Regions from separate parts of the Zhihengliuella halotolerans genome, predicted to be linked through region 3. Evidence: riboswitches for the same ligand, from Rfam matches in the RefSeq annotation. Region 3 holds a riboswitch; each other region holds the start of a gene.
What was found. A riboswitch is a leader RNA that binds a small molecule or an ion and turns the genes downstream of it on or off. The one in region 3 is predicted to bind thiamine pyrophosphate.
Positions count from the first base shown of each region.

Region 1: linked by a shared signal. The riboswitch ahead of EV380_RS02675 (3-oxoacyl-ACP reductase) and the one ahead of EV380_RS10020 (ECF transporter S component) in region 3 are both predicted to bind thiamine pyrophosphate.
Region 2: linked by a shared signal. The riboswitch ahead of thiM (hydroxyethylthiazole kinase) and the one ahead of EV380_RS10020 (ECF transporter S component) in region 3 are both predicted to bind thiamine pyrophosphate.

Region 1 covers NZ_SHLA01000001.1:594,920-601,180, forward strand. Annotated here, with positions in the region: gene EV380_RS02660 (sulfite exporter TauE/SafE family protein) at 1-528, shown strand, start outside; gene EV380_RS02665 (alpha/beta fold hydrolase) at 547-1,326, opposite strand; gene EV380_RS02670 (condensation domain-containing protein) at 1,383-2,687, shown strand; TPP riboswitch at 2,738-2,833, shown strand; gene EV380_RS02675 (3-oxoacyl-ACP reductase) at 2,908-3,708, shown strand; gene EV380_RS02680 (LLM class flavin-dependent oxidoreductase) at 3,708-5,045, shown strand; gene EV380_RS02685 (NADP-dependent oxidoreductase) at 5,137-6,048, shown strand; gene EV380_RS02690 (VOC family protein) at 6,096-6,261, opposite strand, start outside.
Region 2 covers NZ_SHLA01000001.1:3,041,901-3,048,161, forward strand. Annotated here, with positions in the region: gene thiD (bifunctional hydroxymethylpyrimidine kinase/phosphomethylpyrimidine kinase) at 1-743, opposite strand, end outside; gene EV380_RS16770 (thiamine phosphate synthase) at 736-1,431, opposite strand; gene thiM (hydroxyethylthiazole kinase) at 1,455-2,399, opposite strand; TPP riboswitch at 2,401-2,496, opposite strand; gene EV380_RS13975 (class IV adenylate cyclase) at 2,576-3,088, shown strand; gene EV380_RS13980 (GyrI-like domain-containing protein) at 3,090-3,710, opposite strand; gene EV380_RS13985 (VOC family protein) at 3,707-4,120, opposite strand; gene EV380_RS13990 (SDR family oxidoreductase) at 4,227-4,910, shown strand; gene EV380_RS13995 (CobW family GTP-binding protein) at 4,914-5,996, shown strand; gene EV380_RS14000 (aldehyde dehydrogenase family protein) at 6,088-6,261, shown strand, end outside.
Region 3 covers NZ_SHLA01000001.1:2,201,804-2,208,064, reverse strand. Annotated here, with positions in the region: gene EV380_RS10045 (Na+/H+ antiporter subunit D) at 1-1,397, shown strand, start outside; gene EV380_RS10040 (Na+/H+ antiporter subunit E) at 1,394-1,993, shown strand; gene EV380_RS10035 (MrpF/PhaF family protein) at 1,993-2,259, shown strand; gene mnhG (monovalent cation/H(+) antiporter subunit G) at 2,259-2,618, shown strand; gene EV380_RS10025 (DUF4235 domain-containing protein) at 2,698-2,967, opposite strand; TPP riboswitch at 3,038-3,151, shown strand; gene EV380_RS10020 (ECF transporter S component) at 3,198-3,809, shown strand; gene EV380_RS10015 (ATP-binding cassette domain-containing protein) at 3,811-6,138, shown strand.

The sequences.
Region 1 (6,261 bases), 1.6 Mb from region 3:
ACCCTGCGCCGCCTCGTTCCCGGAGTGCTGGCCGGCATGGTCGTCGGCGCCGTGTTCCTCGGCTCCTCCACGGACGACGTCGTCCGCCGCGTCATCGGGACGATCCTGCTCGCGCTGCTGGGCTTCGCGCTGTGGCAGCGACGGGCGAAGGCCCGGTCCGACGCGGTCGCATCGCCGTCGCGCGCGGCCGGCTACGGTTACGGCACGCTCGGCGGATTCACGACGATGGTCGCCAACGCCGGAGGACCGGTCATGAGCCTGTACCTGCTCTCCATGCGCCTGCCCGTGAAGGCCTTCCTCGGCACCACGGCTTACTTCTTCTTCGCCGTGAACCTGGCCAAGCTGCCGTTCCAGATCGGTCTGGGCCTGCTAGATGCGCAAATCTTCGCGATCTCCGCCGCCCTGGTTCCGCTCGTCGTGGTCGGGGCTTTCGCCGGTCGCTGGCTCGCGACGCGCATCTCGCAGCGGTTCTTCGAGGTCGCGGTCCTGGTCCTGACCGGGGTCGGCGCGGCGAACCTGCTGATCTGAACGACGGCGCCCGGGCGCTCAGCCGTGCTGGGCGACGTCTTGGCTCAGGATTCCGGGCCACGTGCGGACCTCGTCCGGCGTGGATGCGACCTGCAGCCGCGCCTCGGGGAGCAGCGACGCGAGCGCCTCAGCCGTGGAAAGCGGGTGGGCGGGGTCGTCGACCCACGCGAGGATCGTTGCCGGCACCCCGAGCCCGGCGATCGTCTCGCGCGGGGGCAGATCGGTGTCCGCCGCCCCGCGGAACAGTGCGGGCAGCAGGTGCTCGGCGACGTCGGGTACCGTCGCTGGTGCGCCCACCGTCGCCGGCGGCGGCGGGACGTTGGCGCCGGCGGCCACGAACGCGCGCGCCCCGCGCCGCTCGATGAGCGCGGCGGCCCGCCGGTAGTCCTCACCCTTGGCGGCACGCGTCTGCCACGCCGTCGGCGGGACCAGCAGGGTCAGGCCGCAGAAGCGCCCCGGGTCGCGCACCGCGGCGTGCAGCAGCGTCGCCGCACCCATCGACGGCCCCACCCCGTGCACGGCCTCGCCCGGGAAGAAACGCTCGAGCAGGGCCAGCAGGTCCTCCGCCAGCACCTCCCAGCGGTAGTCGCCGGGCGCCTGTCGCCCCGTCGACCGCCCGTGCCCGCGCGCGTCGTAGCGCAACAGCCGCGTCCCGCTGAGCCCGCGGCCGAGGTCCAGATCGAGCACCCGGTCGCGGGCGCGCGAGGACGTCAGGCCGTGCAGCTGGACCACCGGATGCCCGCCCTCATCGCTGAGCTCCACGTCCAGGTCGGCACCCGGAACCGTGAACTTCGCCATGGGGCCTCCCGTCATGATGCTGTCGCGGTGCGGAAATTGAAGGTTAGGCTACCAGCATGCGGCTCACCAGCATCGCGCAGTTGCGTCTGCCTTTCGGGCGGCTTTACGGGTACGACGTCGCCGTCTCGTCTCCCGCGGGCGCGTTGCCCCTGTCCTTCGATCAGCGCCGCCACGTCGGCGTGGGCGAGCGGCCCGGGGCGTGGATGGGTGTGTCCTTCCGCCTCGCGGAGACGCTCTCGAAGGACGACTTGGCCGCGGCGTGGCTGGCCGTGATCGCCCGGCATGGCACCCTGCGTTCGGTTGTCGACCCCGGCGACGGCGACGGTCCCCGCCTGCACCAGGTCCACGTCGGCGCCGGCCGCTGGGTAGAGCACCCGATCGGCGCTGGCCAGGCCGTCGAGGCCGCGGTCCGCGACGTCTTCGACCGCCGCTGCACGCCCTTCTCGACGCCGTCGCACCGGATCTGCGTGCTCGAGACCGCCGCCGGACCCACGGTGATCGTCGCCGCCGACCACACCCACGTGGACATGTGGTCGATGCTCGTCATCGTCCGCGACCTCGTTGCCGCGCTCCGCGGCACGCACGACGGCGCCGGCCCCGTGCTGCCGCCGGCGCCCGACTTCGCCGAGCACACCCGCGCCCTCACCGACCGGCCCGCCGCCCCCGAGGACGTCCGCCGCCGCTGGGCCGAGATCATGCACGTCGGCGCCGGGGGCATGCCGGTGTTCCCGCTGCCGCTCGGTCCATCCGCGCCGCACCCCGAACGCGTCGAGGTCCGCGACGTGCTCGGCACCGCGGCCTGCGCCGCGCTCGCCGAGAGCGCCCGTGCCGCCGGCGTCTCGACCCTCACCTCGGCCGTGTCGGCGATGACCGCCGTGACCGCCGAGCTCGCCGGATCCGCCCTGCGTGCGGTCTTCCCCGTGCACAGCCGGCACGACGACGCCTGGCACGACTCCGTGGGCTGGTTCATCACCAATTCGGTGCTCGAGTCGGGCGATCCGGAGCCTGGCGCCTGCGCACGTGCGGTGAAGGCCGCCGTGCGGCTCGGGTCGTACCCCCTAGAGGAGCTGCTGCGCCCGTGGGGCGGGATGCCGGCGACGCCGGGCATGTTCGCAATCTCGTGGCTGGACCTGCGCCGACTGCCGGTCCGGGTGCCGCCGGAGTGCCTCGACATGCACTACGTGGGCGCGAGCATCGCGACCGACGGCGTCATGTTGTGGTTCATCCTCGACGAATCGGGACTGCACCTGCGGTGCCGCTACCCGGACACGCACGAGGCGCGGGCGAACGTCGGGGCCTGGCTCGACGCCGTCGTACTGCGCCTGCAGGCCTCCGCGCGGGCGCCACAGCCGCAGCCCTGAGCGGGCACGCGCCCGGGCCGCGGGCGGCGGGCACCGTGATACGGTCCTTGGGAAACGACTCGGGGCGCCACCACCGGTGGCTGAGATGCGACCCGTAGAACCTGATCCAGTTAGTACTGGCGAAGGGAATGTCCGATGCGATCCCGCGCATCCCCCGGTGATACCGGCTTCCGCGGGCGCCCCAGACGCACCCTCGCCGCAAGAGCAGAAGGGCGAGCACATGACAACAGCAACAGCCGCGGAAGCGCAGCAGACGGCCCCGGCGATCTCCGACCAGGTGGTCCTCGTGACCGGCGGGGCGCGCGGATTGGGCCGGGCCATCACCGAGGCGTTCCTGCGCGAGGGCGCGCGGGTCGTCATCGGCTACAACGCGAGCCGTCAGGCCGCCGAGGAGCTCGCCGCCGCGCACCCCGGCCGCGTCGTCGCCGTGCAGGCCGACGTCCGCGACCGGGCGCAGGTCGAGGCGCTCGTCGCCGCGGCCAAGGCCGCGTTCGGCGCACCGCTGGCGACCGTGGTCAACAACGCGCTGGTTGACTTCTCCTTCAACGGCGACGGCCGCTCGCACGCCCACGAGATCACCTACGACGAGTTCTCCCAGCAGTTCTCCGGCACCGTCGAGGGCGCGATCAACGTCGTCCAGGCAGCCCTGGCCGACTTCGCGGAGCTCGGCTCCGGCCGCGTCGTGAACGTCGGCACCAACCTCTTCCAGAACCCCGTCGTGCCGTACCACGACTACACCGCGGCCAAAGCGGCACTGCTCTCCCTGACGCGCACCTTCGCCGCCGACCTGGGGCCGCGCGGCATCCGCGTGAACATGGTCAGCGGCGGGCTGCTGCGCACGACCGACGCGAGCGCGGCGACCCCGGAGGCCGTGTTCGACGCGATCGCCGAGGGCACCCCGCTGCGCTCGGTCACGACGCCGGCCGAGTTCGCGGACGCCGTCCTCTTCTTCGCCTCGCCCTGGGCGCGGTCCGCCACGGGGCAGAACCTCGTGATCGACGGCGGGCTGGTGAAGGACTGATGCCCGGCGTCCGGCAGGTGCACCTCAACCTCTTCGCGCACGGCTGCGGGCACCACGTCGCCGCGTGGCGGCACCCGGACTCGAGCGTCGGGCGCCTCGGCGACATCGAGTACTGGGAGGGCCTCGCCCGCACGGCAGAGCGCGGGCTCTTTGACGCGGTCTTCCTGGCCGACGGCCAATCGGTGGGCCTCGACGGGCTCGACCGCGGGCCGCGCTGGTACCTGGAGCCGGTCACGACGCTCACCGCGATGGCCCGGGCAACCGAGAACATCGGCCTCGTCACGACGATCTCCAGCACCTTCTGGAATCCGTTCAACGCGGCCCGGCAGCTCGCGAGCCTCGACCACATCTCCGGTGGCCGGGCCGGCGTGAACGTCGTGACCTCGATGACCGACGCAGAGGCGCGCAACCACTCGATGGAGGCGCTGCCTCCCCATGAGGAGCGCTACGCGCGGGCGGAGGAGTTCGTGCGCGTGATCACCGGCCTCTGGGACTCCTGGCCATCCGAATCGATCCTCGCGGACCGTAAGGGCAAGTACGTCGACGCCGAGCTGCTGAAGCCGCTCGACCACCACGGCGCCGCGTTCGATGTCGCTGGTCCTCTCAACGTGCCGCAGTCGCCGCAGGGCCGGCCCGTGCTCTTCCAGGCCGGAGCCTCCGAGCCCGGGCGCGACCTGGCCGCCCGCTACGCTGAGGGCGTCTACGCGGTGGCGTGGGATCTGGAGTCGGCGCGGGCCTACCGCGAGGACATCCGCTCCCGAGCCGCTGCCCACGGCCGCGATCCCGACTCCCTGACGATCATGCCCGGCCTCGTCACGTACGTCGCGCGCACCGACGAGGAGGCGCGGCGGCGCCAGCGGGAGCTCAACGAGCTGCTGCCCGTGGAGGACTCCCTGCGTCAACTGTCGTTCTTCGTCGGCACCGACACCTCCGGCTGGGAGCTCGACGCCCCCGTCCCGGAGCTGCCGCCGCTCGAGGAGTTCACGGGGCCGCAGGGCCGCTACGCGACGGTGCTTCGCATCATCGAGAGCACCCGACCGACCGTGCGCGAGCTGCTCGGCTACCTCGCCGCCGGTGGCGGGCACGCCACGTTCATCGGCACCCCCGAGGCCATCGCGGACGAGATCGAGCGGTGGATCGACGCCGGTGCCGCCGATGGCTTCAATCTGATGCCTCCAGCGCTGCCGGCGAGCATCGAGGACTTCGTCGACCTCGTGGTCCCGGTCCTGCAGGAGCGCGGGCGCTTCCGCCGCGAGTACGGCGCCGGCACCTTGCGCTCGCACCTGTCGGAGGAACCGGCGACGCGAGCCGGCCTGGCCGCGGCCGCCGCTGGATAGCGCCGCTGGGTAGCGGCCCGCCGTCGGCGAAGTCACAGGCCGGGCCGGGAATGCGGGCGCCGGGCGCGCGGTTGTGCTGGGTATGCGAGCCATGACTTACCGTGAATACGGCACCCCAGACACCCTCGAACTCACCGACCAGCCGACCCCCAGCGTCGGCCCCGGCGCGGTCCTGATCCGCGTCGAGCGCGCGGCGGTCAACCCCGTCGATTGGAAACTGATGGCCGGCGGCCTGGACGGCCTGCTCGACGCCGTCTTCCCGGTCATCCCGGGCTGGGACGTCTCCGGCGTCGTCGAGCAGGTCGGCCCCGACACCCCGGAATTCGCCCCGGGCGACCGCGTCGCGGCCTACGGCCGCAAGGACGTCGTCTCGGGCGGCACGTTCGCCGAGTTCGTCGCACTCCCGGCCACGTCCGTCGCGCGCGTGCCCGAATCGGTCTCGTACGACGCCGCTGCGGGCCTGCCGCTCACGGGCCTGACCGCCCAGCGTTCGCTCGAGACGCTCGAGCTGACCGAGGAGGACACACTCCTGATCCACGCGGCCTCCGGCGGCGTCGGATTCCTCGCCGCGCAGCTCGCGCTTGAAATCGGCGCGACCGTGATCGGCACGGCCTCGGAGCGCAACCACGAGAAGCTGCGCGCACTCGGCGTCATTCCGGTGACGTACGGCGACGGGCTGGCCGAGCGCGTGCGCGCGGTGGCGCCCGGCGGCGTGACGGCCGTCGCCGACTTCGTCGGGGGAGTCCTGTCCGAGACGCAGGCGGTCCTTGCCGAAGGCGGGCGGCACGTCTCGATCGCCGACCCGACCGTCGAGGGCGCGGGCGGACGCTGGGTCTGGGTCCGCCCCGACGGCGCGCGCCTGCAGGAGCTCCTCCAGAAGGTCGCGGCCGGCACCTTGCGCGTCGAGATCGACCGCACGTTCGCCCTGGCCGAGTCGGCGGCGGCGCTCGAGGCCAACCAGGCCGGCGCGAACGGCAAGATCCTCATCGACGCCACGCGCTAGACCCGCCCGGGGCCGGCGGCGCGGTCCGGGCGACCGCGCCGCCTGGCTCAGACGTGAGTGCCGACGTTGACGACCCGCCCCGCGGCGTCGCGGTAGAAGAAGCGCCGCACGCCCCAGGTCTCGTGGGTGACCGGGTGCACGATCTCGAGGCCCGCGCCAACGGCCGCCGAGTGGGCGGCCTCGACGTCGTCCACGAACACTGAGACGTCTGGA
Region 2 (6,261 bases), 840 kb from region 3:
TTCGCGGCCCGCAGCGCGGTGGGCCAGTCGCCGAACCGCGCGTAGAGCGTCGCCATCGCCGACGACAGCGAGCACCCGGTCCCGTGCGTGCTCGTCGTGTCCACGCGCTCGTCGTCGAGTTCCAGGACGACGCCGTCGAGTCCCACGAGCGCGTCGGGGCACCGGCCGGCGGTCGCGCCGTCGTCGTGCCCGGCGAGGTGCCCGCCCTTGGCGAGCACCAGGACGTCCGCCTGCTGGGCCAGGCGCTGGGCCTGCTCGAGGGCCTCGGGCCACGTGGTGGCCGGCTCGGTGTCGAGCAGGACGGCGAGCTCGGGCAGGTTCGGGGTGACGAGATCCGCGTGGGAGACCAGGTAGCGCAGGGCGGCGACGGTGTCGTCGTCGGTGAGCCGGTCCCCGCTCGTGGCGACCATGACCGGGTCCAGCACCACGGCGGGGCCGCCCGGTCCGCGCCGGGGTGCGAGCCACGCGCCGACGGCCTCGATGGTCTCGACGTTGGCGAGCATGCCGATCTTCACGGCGTCGACGCGGACGTCGTCGGCGATCGCGTCCAGCTGGGCGGTGACGAAGTCGGCCGGCGGCAGGTGCACGCCCGTGACCCCGCGGGTGTTCTGCGCGGTCAGGGCCGTCAGAGCGGCCATCCCGTAGCCACCGCACGCGGCGATGGACTTCAGGTCGGCCTGGATGCCGGCGCCGCCGGACGGGTCGGAACCGGCGATCGAGAGGACGTTGGGGATCTCAGACATGTGCTTGATTCCATTCGGTGACGAGGTCGGCGGCGGCCCGGGCGGGATCGTCGGCGGCGCAGATCGCGCGCACGACGGCCAGCCCGGCCGCGGAGGAGGAGCGGGCGGCGGCGGCGTCGCCCGCGGCGACCCCGCCGATCGCGACGCAGGGCAGGGGCTGGCCAGCGGCGGTGTTCAGGCCGGAGCCCGGAGATGCGTCGGCGCCCGCGCGCACGAGGTCCACGAAGCGGGCGAAGCCGTCCCAGCCGAGGGGGTCTGGATGGTCCTTCTTCGTCGGCGTCGCGCGGATCGCGCCGGTGCCCAGGTAGTCGACGGTGCCCGCGCGGAGGCTCGCGAGGTCATCGAGCTCACCCGGCTCCGATGCGCTCAGGCCCAGCACCGCGTCCGCCCCGATGAGTTCGCGCACCGCCGTAGCCGGCAGGTCGGACTGGCCGAGGTGCACGCCGTCGACGGCGGCGCCCGCGGAGCGTGCGGCGAGGAAGACGTCTACGCGGTCGTTCACCACCAGGGTGGCGCGGCCCGCGGTGTGCGCGGCGGACGCGATCGTGGCGGCCAGGAAGTCCCGGGCCGGCAGGTTCTTGGCCCGTAGCTGCACCATGCGCAAACCGCCGGCGACGGCACCGGCCACGATGTCCGCGAGTTCCCGGCCGACGGTGCTCTCAGCATCCGCGACAAGGTATATAGCCAAGTCATCTGCGGAGTACCGGCGGCTCACCGGGTGTCTCCCGCGTCCGCGCCACGAGGATTCTGGCCGATCGGCTCCGCCGCGTCCTGCACGCGGGCGACACGTGCATGCCCGCCCACGAATGCGCCGATGTCCGCGGGGGTGACGGTGGCGAGCGCGTCGAGGAACGCCGCCTGGAACGAGCCCGGCCCCGGGGTGCCTGCGGCGGCGCGCTCAGCGGCGGCGGAGTAGAAGGCGTGCGCGGCCGCCACCGATTCGACATCGGTCATCCGCTCGACCCGTCCGGTCGCGACGAAGGCCGCGATGATCGCGCCGAGAGCGCACCCGCCGCCCGTGACGCGGGTCAGCAGCTCCGAACCGCCGCCGACCCGGATCACGTCCCGGCCGTCGGTGATCAGATCGGCGGCGCCGGAGACGGCGACCACGCGAGTGGGGGCGGCGCCGTCGTGCCGGGTGGCCGTGAGCGCGAGGCGGACCGCGCCGGGGACGGCGGCGTCGACGTCGTCCGTTGCGTCCACCCCGCGCCCGCCGGAGCCGGTGCCCGCGAGGGCGAGGATCTCCGAGGCGTTGCCGCGGACGACGGCGGGGGAGTGGGTGAGCAGCTCGTGCGCGAACCGGGTGCGCAGCCCGACGGCGCCGGCGGCGACCGGATCGAGCACCCAGGGCGTGCCGTGCACGGTGGCCGCTCCGACGGCCTCGAGCATCCCGACGCGCTGGGCCTCGTGCGGGGTGCCGAGGTTGACGAGCAGGGCCGAGGCGATCGCGGCGAACTCGCCGGCCTCGCCCGGGACGTCCACCATCGCCGGGGCCGGTCCGGCGGCGAGCAGGACGTTGGCGGTGAAGTTCGCGACGACCTGATTGGTGGCGCACTGGATCAACGGGCTGGTTGCGCGCACGGCCGCGGTCAGCGCCGTTGCGCGTCGGGTGAAGCCGTCGCCCGCGGGTACGGGGTCCGACAAGGTGGGCGACATGGGAACCATGAAGCGACATCCCTCCGCTAGTACGAACTAGATCAGGTGTGTGCGGGTGTTCTCTCAGTCCCTGTGCGGGACACCCCGTGCCACTGTGTGGGCCAGCTTACGCGCCGGCGTGGCGCCGCGTCATCTCGGCCGGCTGGCGGGGCGTCACGGTGTGATTGACTACGCGCATGCCGACGAACATCGAGATCAAGGCCCGGGCCGCCGACCCGGAAGGGCTCCAGGCGGCGGTCGTCGCGATGGCGGATGCGGGGCCGGACGTCGTCGAGCAGGACGACACGTTCTTCGCGTGCCCGAACGGTCGGCTCAAGCTCCGCGTCCTCGGTTCGGCTCGCGGCGTGCTGATCTTCTACCGGCGGGCGGACGATCCTGGGCCGGCGTCGTCCTACTACGTCTGCTCGGAAACCTCCGATCCGGATGGTCTGCGCGCGGTGTTGGCCGCGGCAAACGACGAGACCGGGCGGGTGCGCAAGCGGCGGACGGTCTACCGGATCGGGCGGACACGTGTGCATCTGGACGCCGTCGAGGGGCTGGGCGACTTCGTGGAGCTGGAGGTCCCGGTCGACCACACGGCGACTCACGAGGCTGCGGTCGCTGAAGCCCACCGCCTCCTGGGCGTCCTCGGGATCGATGCCGGTTCGCTGGTGGAGGGCGCCTACGTCGATCTTCGGGCGGGCGACTGAGTCAGGCGGAAACGACCGGCTGGCGCAGGATCGTCCGCAACCGCTCCGGCGCCACCCGCCGGGCGTCGCTCAGGTAGATCTCGTGGTGGCGGCCGCTCAGCCGCAGCCCGTTCTCCGGCACGAATTCCCGGTGCATCGCCTCGAGGACGGCGGCCTCGTCGTCGTACGGGCCGACGTGAAGGGTCTGCACGCAGAGGCCCTCGGAGAGGGCCTCCAGGCGGACGTCGCCGAGGCGGGCTGGCGGGTCCTTCGCCCGCACGCGTGCGACGGCGTCGTCGTACAGGTCCGGTTCGATCCAGTCCGGGACCATGATCATCAGCGTCCACTCCCAGCGGGACTTGTCGCGCGCGGTGGTGAACGCGTCCATGTCTTCGGCCCACCACAGCCCTTCGAGTGGCGGGACGACGTAGTCGCGCCCGAGCTCCCGCTTGCTCGCGAACTTCAGGGTGTAGGCAACCGGATAGAGCGTCGCGATGGTGTCGGCGTACGCCGGTGACGTGTTCGGATCGCCGCGGCCATCGACGGCCAGGTAGCGCATCTCGGGGATCTCGAGCAGGCGGAACCGGCCCCGCGTCGCCCGGTAGGCGTCGAGGCTCTTCTTGAAGTCGATCTTCTCGGTCATGCAGGGGTCTCGGCCGTGGCAGCCACCTCGGACGCGGAGCGGAGGATGCAGAACTCGTTGCCTTCGGGGTCGGCGAGGACGACCCACCCGGTGCCCGGGCCGTACTTGCCGCGAAGATCGGCCACCTGCACGGCCCCGAGTTCGAGCAACCTGGCGAGTTCGTCGTCGCGTCCGCCCTCCCGCGGGCGCAGGTCGAAGTGGATGCGGTTCTTGACGGTCTTGGGCTCCGGTACCTGCAGGAAGAGAACGGCGGGCCCGGCGCTGGCCGGGTCGACGATGAGGCACTCGTCGTGGCCCGGAAGGTTCGGGTCAGACGGGTCGTCCGTGTAGCCGAGCACGGGTTTCCACCACTCGGACAGGGCGTGCGCATCGCGGCAGTCGATCGACGTGTGGCTGATGAAAGAGGTCATGGGGTCATTATCGTCCCGTGCGGGTGGCGACGCGAGGGTGGAAACGCGGCCCCGCCCGGCGGCCGGTAGTAGGTTGGAAGCCGAAACCCGATCCGAGGAGTCGTACATGAGCCAGTCGCCCGCCCGCCCCACCGCCCTCGTCACCGGAGCCAGCCGCGGCATCGGCGAAGCGATCGCCCGCGCGCTCGCCGACACCCACCACGTGCTCGTCGGCGGCCGCGACGAGGCCGCCGTCGCCGCCGTGGTCGCTTCGCTGCCGTCGGCCGAGCCGTGGGTCTGCGAGCTGACCGGCGACCTCGCGCCCCTCCCGGAGCGGCTCGACGTGCTGGTGCACTCCGCGGGCCTCGAGGCCTTCGGCACGGTCGAGGAGACCGCGCGCGAGGAATGGGAGCGCCTCTTCGACGTCAACGTCTTCGCCGTCGCCGAGCTGACGCGGCAGGCCCTGCCCGCCCTGCGCGCCGCCCGCGGGCTCGTCGTCGCCATCAACTCCGGCGCCGGCCTCACCGCGGGGGCCGGGTTCTCCGCCTACGCCGGCTCCAAGTTCGCCCTCCGCGCCCTGACAGACGCGCTGCGCGAGGAGGAGCGCGGCAACGGCGTACGCGTCTCCAGCGTGCACCCCGGGCGCGTCGACACCGCCATGCAGGAGCGCCTCACCGAGGCCTACGGCCAGGAATACGACGCCGGCCGCCACCTCGCGCCCGAGGACATCGCCGCCGCCGTGCGCACCATCGTCGAGATGCCCGAGCGCGGCACCATCGAGTCGGTGTCGGTCCGCCCGACGCGGAAGTAGGGTGTGGCGACTTCCGCCCCGGTGCCGGTCATCGTGTTGGCGGGCTACCTCGGCGCCGGGAAGACGACGCTCCTGAATCAGGTGCTGCGCCAGCCCGGCGCCCGCATCGGCGTGATCGTGAACGACTTCGGTGACATCAACATCGACGCCGGACTCGTCGCCGGTCAGATCGACCGCCCCGCCTCGATTGCGGGCGGCTGCCTGTGCTGCATCGAGGACGTCTCCGAGCTCGACGAGGCCCTCGAGCAGCTCTCGGCCCCGCGGCTCGCGCTCGACGCGATCATTGGCGAGGCCAGCGGGCTCGCCGACCCCGTCGCACTCGCGCAACTCATCCGCGACCGCGGGTCCGAGCACGCGCGCCTGGCGGCCGTCGTCGACGTCGTGGACGCGGTCGAGCACTTCGGCACGGTGGACGACGGCGGTCTGCCGCCGCTGCGCTACCAGGTCGCCTCGCTCGTCGTCGTCAACAAGCTCGACCGCCTCGCCGACAACGAACGCGAGGGCATGGTCGAGCGGATTCGCGCCCGCGTGCGGGAGCGCAACGCCCGGGCTGAGGTCGTGGGCGCCGTCGGCGGGCGGATCGACGCGGCGCTGCTCTTCGACGTCGCGCACCCGGAGGAGGACCCCGGTCAGCTGCCGCTGCGCGACTTGCTCATCGAAGCCGCCGCGTCCGGCAACCCGCTGCCCGGACACGAACATGACCACGTGCACGCCCACGCGGCGACCGCCACCAGTGAAGGAGTCGTCGACGCGGCGCGCGTGCTTGCGGCGCTCGAGCGCCCGGTCCGCGGTGCTTACCGGATGAAGGGCCACTTCGCCGTGCGCACCGCCGCCGGTGCGCGCGGATTCACGGCCAACGCCGTCGGCGGCTATCTGCATCTGGTCGAGCGGCGCCCGCCGAAGCAGAACGTGCTGGTCGCGATTGGGATCGACCTCGACGAATCCGAGGCCCGCGCCGCCCTCGACGCGGCGCTGGTGCCCGCGGACGCTGAAGCCCATGGACCTTCGGTCATGCGGCTCGAGCGCCACGTCCGCCTCAGTGGCGGCGGAGACACGAGCGCGGGGACGCCGTCGTCATCGTTCTGATGGATGATCCGCCGTCCGCGCCCGTCACGACGCAGGCGAGCCGGCGTCACGCCTCTGGTTCCGCGCCTGTGTCGCGGGATACCGTTGCCGCATGGGACTGACTTCTCGCCGCACGGCGCCGCCGCGCGCCTCCAAGCAGCACGACGACGGCGTCGGCCGCGCCCCGACCGTCCGTGACGTGCACGTCCAGTTGCGGGATGCGAGCGCCACCCGGCTCATGCACACGCGCCGCATGCGTGCGCTGCAGCTCAAGGCCCTGGGGCGG
Region 3 (6,261 bases):
TGGTGGTCGACGAGTTCTCCGCGCTCATGCTGGTGGTCTCGACTGCGGTCTCGCTCGCCGTGCTCGTGTACGCGACGGCGCAGGGCATGGCCGACGGCGACGAAGACGGCCCGATCTCGATCTTCCACCCCACCTACCTGGTGCTCGTGGCGGGCGTCTCGAACGCGTTCCTCGCTGGCGACCTCTTCAACCTGTACGTCGGCTTCGAGATCCTGCTGACCGCCTCATACGTGCTGCTCACTCTCGGCGGCACGGCCCCGCGCATCCGCGCAGGCATCACGTACGTCGTCGTCTCCGTGGTCTCCTCGCTGCTGTTCCTCATCGCGATCGGCATGATCTACGCCGCGACCGGAACGGTCAACATGGCGGACCTGGGCCTCAAGCTCGGCGAGCTCGCCCCGGGCCTGCAGATGGTCCTGCACCTGATGCTGCTGGCGGCGTTCGGGGTCAAGGCGGCGGTCTTCCCGCTGTCCTTCTGGCTGCCCGACTCCTACCCGACAGCCCCGGCCCCGGTGACAGCCGTGTTCGCCGGCCTCCTGACGAAGGTCGGCGTGTACGCGATGGTGCGCACCGAGACGCTCCTGTTCCCGGGTGAGCGCATCAACACGCTGCTCATGTTCGTCGCGCTGCTGACGATGCTCGTGGGAATCCTCGGCGCCATCGCCCAGCAGGACATCAAGCGCATGCTCTCGTTCACGCTCACGAGCCACATCGGCTACATGGTCTTCGGGCTCGCCGTGGGCAATGTGGTGGCCCTCGGCGCGACCGTCTACTACGTCGCCCACCACATCATCGTCCAGACCTCGCTCTTCCTCGTCGCGGGCCTCATCGAACGCCGGGCCGGCAGCTCCAACGTCGACCGGCTGGGATCGCTCGCGAAGCTCTCGCCGCTGCTGGCCGTCCTGTTCTTCGTGCCCGCGATGAACCTGGCCGGCATCCCGCCGTTCTCCGGCTTCCTGGGCAAACTCGGTCTCATGCAGGGCGGCGTCGCCTTGGGCACGCCGGTGGCCTGGGTCCTGCTCGTCGGCGCCGCCGCGACGTCGCTGCTGACCTTGCTGGCCATCGCCCGCGTCTGGAACCGGGCGTTCTGGCGCCGCGCGGCCGACGCCGAAGACCCGGAGCCGCGGCTTCTCGACGCCCTCGAGGAGGGCACGACGACGGCGGTGGCCACCCGCCGTCGTACGCTGCCGCCGACGATGGTGGGCGCGACGGCGGCGCTCGTGCTCCTCGGCGTGGCCCTGACCGTCTTCGCGGGGCCGCTGTTCGAGTTCTCCGATCAGGCAGCGGAGAGCATGTTCGAGCGCACTCCTTACATCGAGGCGGTCCTCGGCCCCGACGCTTTCGACGGTTACGTACCGAACCCCGGCAACCCCGAGACTGTTGGAGGTGGGCGATGACGATGCCCGCCGTGTCCAACCGCCGGCGCAAGCTCCGGCACGTCGCTGCCGTACTGCGGCGACGACGCCGCAGGTTCATGGTCGAGCTGCCGCTCATCGTGGGCATGACGCTGCTGTGGGGTGCGATGTGGATCGACTTCAGCGCCGGAAACCTCGTCTTCGGCTTCCTCATCTCCCTCGGGATCGTCTCCGCGTTCAGGCTGCCGCCGGTGCACCTCTCCGGCAGGTTCAACCTCTGGCAGGCCCTGCTCTTCATCGTCCGTTTCCTCGGCAACGTCGTGGTGGCCAGCATGAACGTGTTCGCCCTGGCGGTCTTCCGCGGGCGGCGCGTCCGCTCCGCCATCGTCGGTGTGCCGCTGCGCAGCCACAACGACCTCATGGTCACCCTCGTCGCGCACACGCTCACGCTCATCCCGGGCTCGGTCGTCGTGGAAGTCGACAGGCGCTCGGCGATCCTCTACATGCACGTCCTCGATGTCGATACCGATGAGGAGGCGGAGGCCTTCCGAGCCTCGGCGCGGGCGACCGAAGCCGGTTTGATCAAGGTCATGGGCACGCGCGCAGAACTCGACGCATTGAAGAAGGAGGACGCCTGATGCTGACCGTTGCCGCCTGGATCTCGGGGATCTTGCTCGGCCTCGCCACGGTGCTCGTGATCGTGCGCATCATGCGCGGCCCGTCCATCTTGGAGCGGGCCATCGCCATGGACGTGCTGCTCGCGATCATCATCGCGGCTCTGTGCATCGACATGGCTGTCGCGGGGCATACTGACCACTTGGCGTTCGTGGTGCTCGCCTGCGTGCTCGGGTTCATCGGCTCCGTGACGATCTCGCGCTACGTGACCGATCGGAGGAACTCGTGATGTGGGAGATGATTCGCGACATCGCGACGGCGATCTGCCTGGTCGTGGGCTCGCTGATGTCCTTCGCCGCGGCGCTCGGCATGCTCCGGTTCCCGGACCTGCTCTCGCGGATGCACGCCGCGACCAAGCCGCAGGTGCTCGGCCTGCTGCTCCTCTTGATGGCGGTCGCGCTGCAGACGGGCAGCTGGGCGACCGTTCCGATCCTGATCTTCGCGTGGCTGCTGCAGCTGGTCACGGCGCCGGTCAGCGCGCACATGGTCAGCCGCGCCGGCTACCGGACCCGGCACCTGAACCGCGAGACGCTCGAGCGCGACGAACTCGACGCCGTCGTGGCCGCGCATTCCGATCGCGAGGACTGACCGGAAGGCCCGAGACCTGAAAGAGGGCGGCGGCCGCACTGCCCGTCTTCGGAGTGTGCGGCCGCCGCCCTCTTGCGTGCTAGACCTCGTCCGCGGTCCGCTTGAAGTAGGTGATGGCGCTCTCGGTGCCGCGCTCGGTCAGGACCTGGATCACCGCGGCCACGATCGCCGACGTCACGGCGAATCCGAGAGCCTGGCGCAGGCTCGACTCCGCTTGGGCTTCCTTGTCGCCGGGTTTCGGCGGCTTCTGGCCGGTGGCTTTGAGCCAGACGCTGTCGACAATCTTCGAGCCGGCGAAACCGGCGCCGAGTGAAACCGCGGTCCCGAGTAGCTTCAGAATCAGGTTCACGTGCATTACTCCCGTCGTGGCAGGGCGATTACCCGCCCAGCATAGCGCGGCGCTAGACTGGCCAGCACATCACTTACGACAGGGGAGCGTTCGCCATCGCGGCGGAACGCTGAGAGTGCGCAACGCGCAGACCCTCGAACCTGATCCGGTTAGTACCGGCGAAGGGAGTCGAGTTCTCTTGGGACGCGTCCAACGCGTCTTCCCCTCCTTGTAGTCCAAGGAGGACCATCATGAAAACAATCACGAAGCCCAGCCGGACCGGCTGGAGCGTCGCCGACATCGTCATCGCTTCCGTCATCGCGGTTGTCTCCGGCGTCATCTTCTGGGCCTGGAACTTCTCCTATGTAGGCATCCAGTTCCTGTGGGCCGGCTTCCCGCCGGCGTCCGGGCTCGTGCTGGGCATGTGGCTGTTCCCGGCCGTGCTCGGCGCCCTGATCATCCGCAAGCCCGGTGCCGCGCTCTACTGCGAGATCGTCGCCGCGGTCGTCGAAATGCTGATGGGTTCGCACTGGGGCATGACGGTGCTGCTCTCGGGACTCGTCCAGGGGCTCGGCGCTGAGGCCGCTTTCGCGGCCTTCCGCTACCGCCGCTTCGGGCTGCCCGCCGCCCTGCTCGGCGGATTCGGCGCAGCGTTGTTCGCGGCCGTCAACGCCCTGTTCATCGTCAACTGGTACCCGGCCTACACGCTGCCCATGAAGTTCGCCTACATGGGCTTCGCCGTCGTCTCGGGCCTGGTTATCGCCGGCTTCCTCTCGTGGGCTGTGACCCGCGCCCTGGCACGCACCGGCGCCCTGTCCTCGCTCGCTTCGCGCAAGGCCGCGCAGGAACCGGTTCGGGGCTGAGGTGACAACCGTCGATCCCAGCACCCGGGTCGCCGGGGCCGAAGTCGTCGCCTCGGGGTGGGGCTGGCGCCATGCGGACCGCACGACGCCGGCCGTGTCCGGCCTGGACCTGCGCGTGTCCCCGGGCGAGCGCGTCCTGCTGGTCGGCCCGTCCGGGGCCGGCAAGTCGACGCTGCTGCACGCCCTCGCGGGGGTCGTGCACGAGGACGATGAGTCCGAGGCCGCCGGCAGCCTGAGTATCGACGGGGTGCCCGCGCACGAGCTGACGGGTGCCACCGGCCTCATGCAGCAGGATCCGGAGACGCAGGTCGTCCAGTCGACGGTGGGAGACGACGTCGCCTTCGGCTGCGAGAACCACGCGGTCCCGCGCGAGCAGATCGGCCCCCGGGTCGACGCGGCCCTCGCGGCGGTCGGACTCGATGTGGACCTGCAGGCGTCGACCTCGGCGCTCTCCGGAGGCCAGAAGCAGCGGCTCGCGCTCGCGGGCCTGCTCGCGATGGCCCCGAAGCTGCTGCTGCTCGACGAACCCACCGCCAACCTCGACCCGGACGGCGTGCTCGAGGTGCGCGACGCCGTCGTGCGCGTGCTCGACGAGACCGGCGCGACGGCCGTGATCGTCGAGCACCGGCTCTCCGCGTGGGCCCCGCACGTCGACCGCGTCCTCGTCCTCGAACCCGGCGGAGGCATCGTCGCGGCCGGTACGCCCGACGAGCTCTTCGCGCCCGGCCCCGTGCGCGAGCGGCTCATCGCCGCGGGCGTCTGGGTCCCGGGCCACGTGCCCGTGCTCCCGCCAGTGTCCCCGGCGACGGGCACGACGACGGCGCTCTCCGCCCGCGGCCTCGCCGTCGGCCGCGGCAAAAACGACGCCCCGAACCTCACGGGCGTCGACCTCGAACTGACGGCCGGCCGCGCGGTCTGCGTGACGGGGCCCAACGGCGCTGGCAAGTCGACGCTCGCGCTGACGCTCGGCGGCCTGCTGCCGGAGTTCGGCGGTGAGCTCACCTACGACGGCGGCTCCGGACCGCTCGCGCGGCCGTACGCGTGGCGCGCGGCGGACCTGGTCAGCCGCATCGGCTCCGTGTTCCAGGAACCGGAGCATCAGTTCGTGGCCCCGAGCGTGCGCGAGGAACTGGAGTACGGTCAGCGTCACGCCCGCGGTGAGGACGGGCGGCCGCTCATGGACGAGGCCGAGATCGCGGCCCGCACCGACGAGCTGCTCGACCGCCTCGGGTTGACGGAGCTCGCCGAGGCCAACCCGTTCACGCTCTCGGGCGGGGAGAAGCGGCGTCTCTCCGTGGCGGCCGTCCTGGCGACCCGGCCGCGCGTGCTGATTCTCGACGAACCGACGTTCGGGCAGGACGCGAACACGTGGCGCGAGCTGGCCCTGCTGTTGCGCGCGGAGCGGGAGGCCGGGACGTCGATCGTCGCGGTCACGCACGACGAGCATTTCGCGCAGGCGATCGGCGCCGAGCAGATCGACGTGCGGGATCTGGGCGACGTCGTCGTGCCAGAGGGTCCGCAGCAGCCGCGGCTCTCGCTGGAACCGAGCCAGCGGGCGGCGCGGAGCTTCCTCGGGCGGGCGAATCCGTTGTCGAAGCTGGCCGCGATCGGGTGCGTGACGCTCGTGCTGATCGTGTCGATGGACTTCGTCAGCGCGGCCGTCGTCGTCGCCGCGACACTCATGCTGCTGCCGCTCTCCGGGGTGCGGATCCGGGATTTCCTTCTTCGTGCCTGGCCGCTTCTGGTGGCGGGTCTGTTCGCGGCGTGGGGGACCACGCTGGTGGGGGAGACTTCCGGGCGGATGCTCGTCGAGTTCGGCCCCGTGACGATCTCGACGGGGTCGCTTGAGGCGGGGCTCGCGACGGGTGTGCGCATTTTCGCCGTGGCGCTGCCGGCGGTGGTGATGATTGCCAGCACGAATCCGACGGATCTGGCGAACGCGCTCTCGCAGAAGCTGCGGCTGCCGCACCGGTTCGTGCTCGGCGCGTTGGCGGCGATGCGGCTCGTCGGGTTGCTGGCCGAGGAGTGGCAGGTGCTGTCGATGGCGCGCCGCGCGCGCGGCGTCGGCTCGCACGGCAGCGCGTGGCAGCGCACCAAGGCCAATGCGGGCCAGGCCTTCGCCCTGATCGTGCAGGCGTTGCGGCGGGCCTCGCGGCTCGCGGTCAGCATGGAGGCCAAGGGGTTCGGCGGCGACGAGCGCACCTGGGCCCGCGAGTCCACGTTCAGGCGTCGGGACGCGGTCATCGTGGTGGCCGGCGCCCTGGTCGGCGCGGCCGCCGTCGTCGCGGCGGTCGCGGCGGGCACGTGGAACGTCGTCTGGACCAACTGAGGAGTTCTGTCAGGCCGGTTGGAGGACGTGGTGCGGCGCGATCGGGCGGGCGTCCTGCCGCTCTTGGCGCGGCTGAGACGAATGCGACTTTCGCCGCGGCCTCGCGCGACCACCATGGGAATC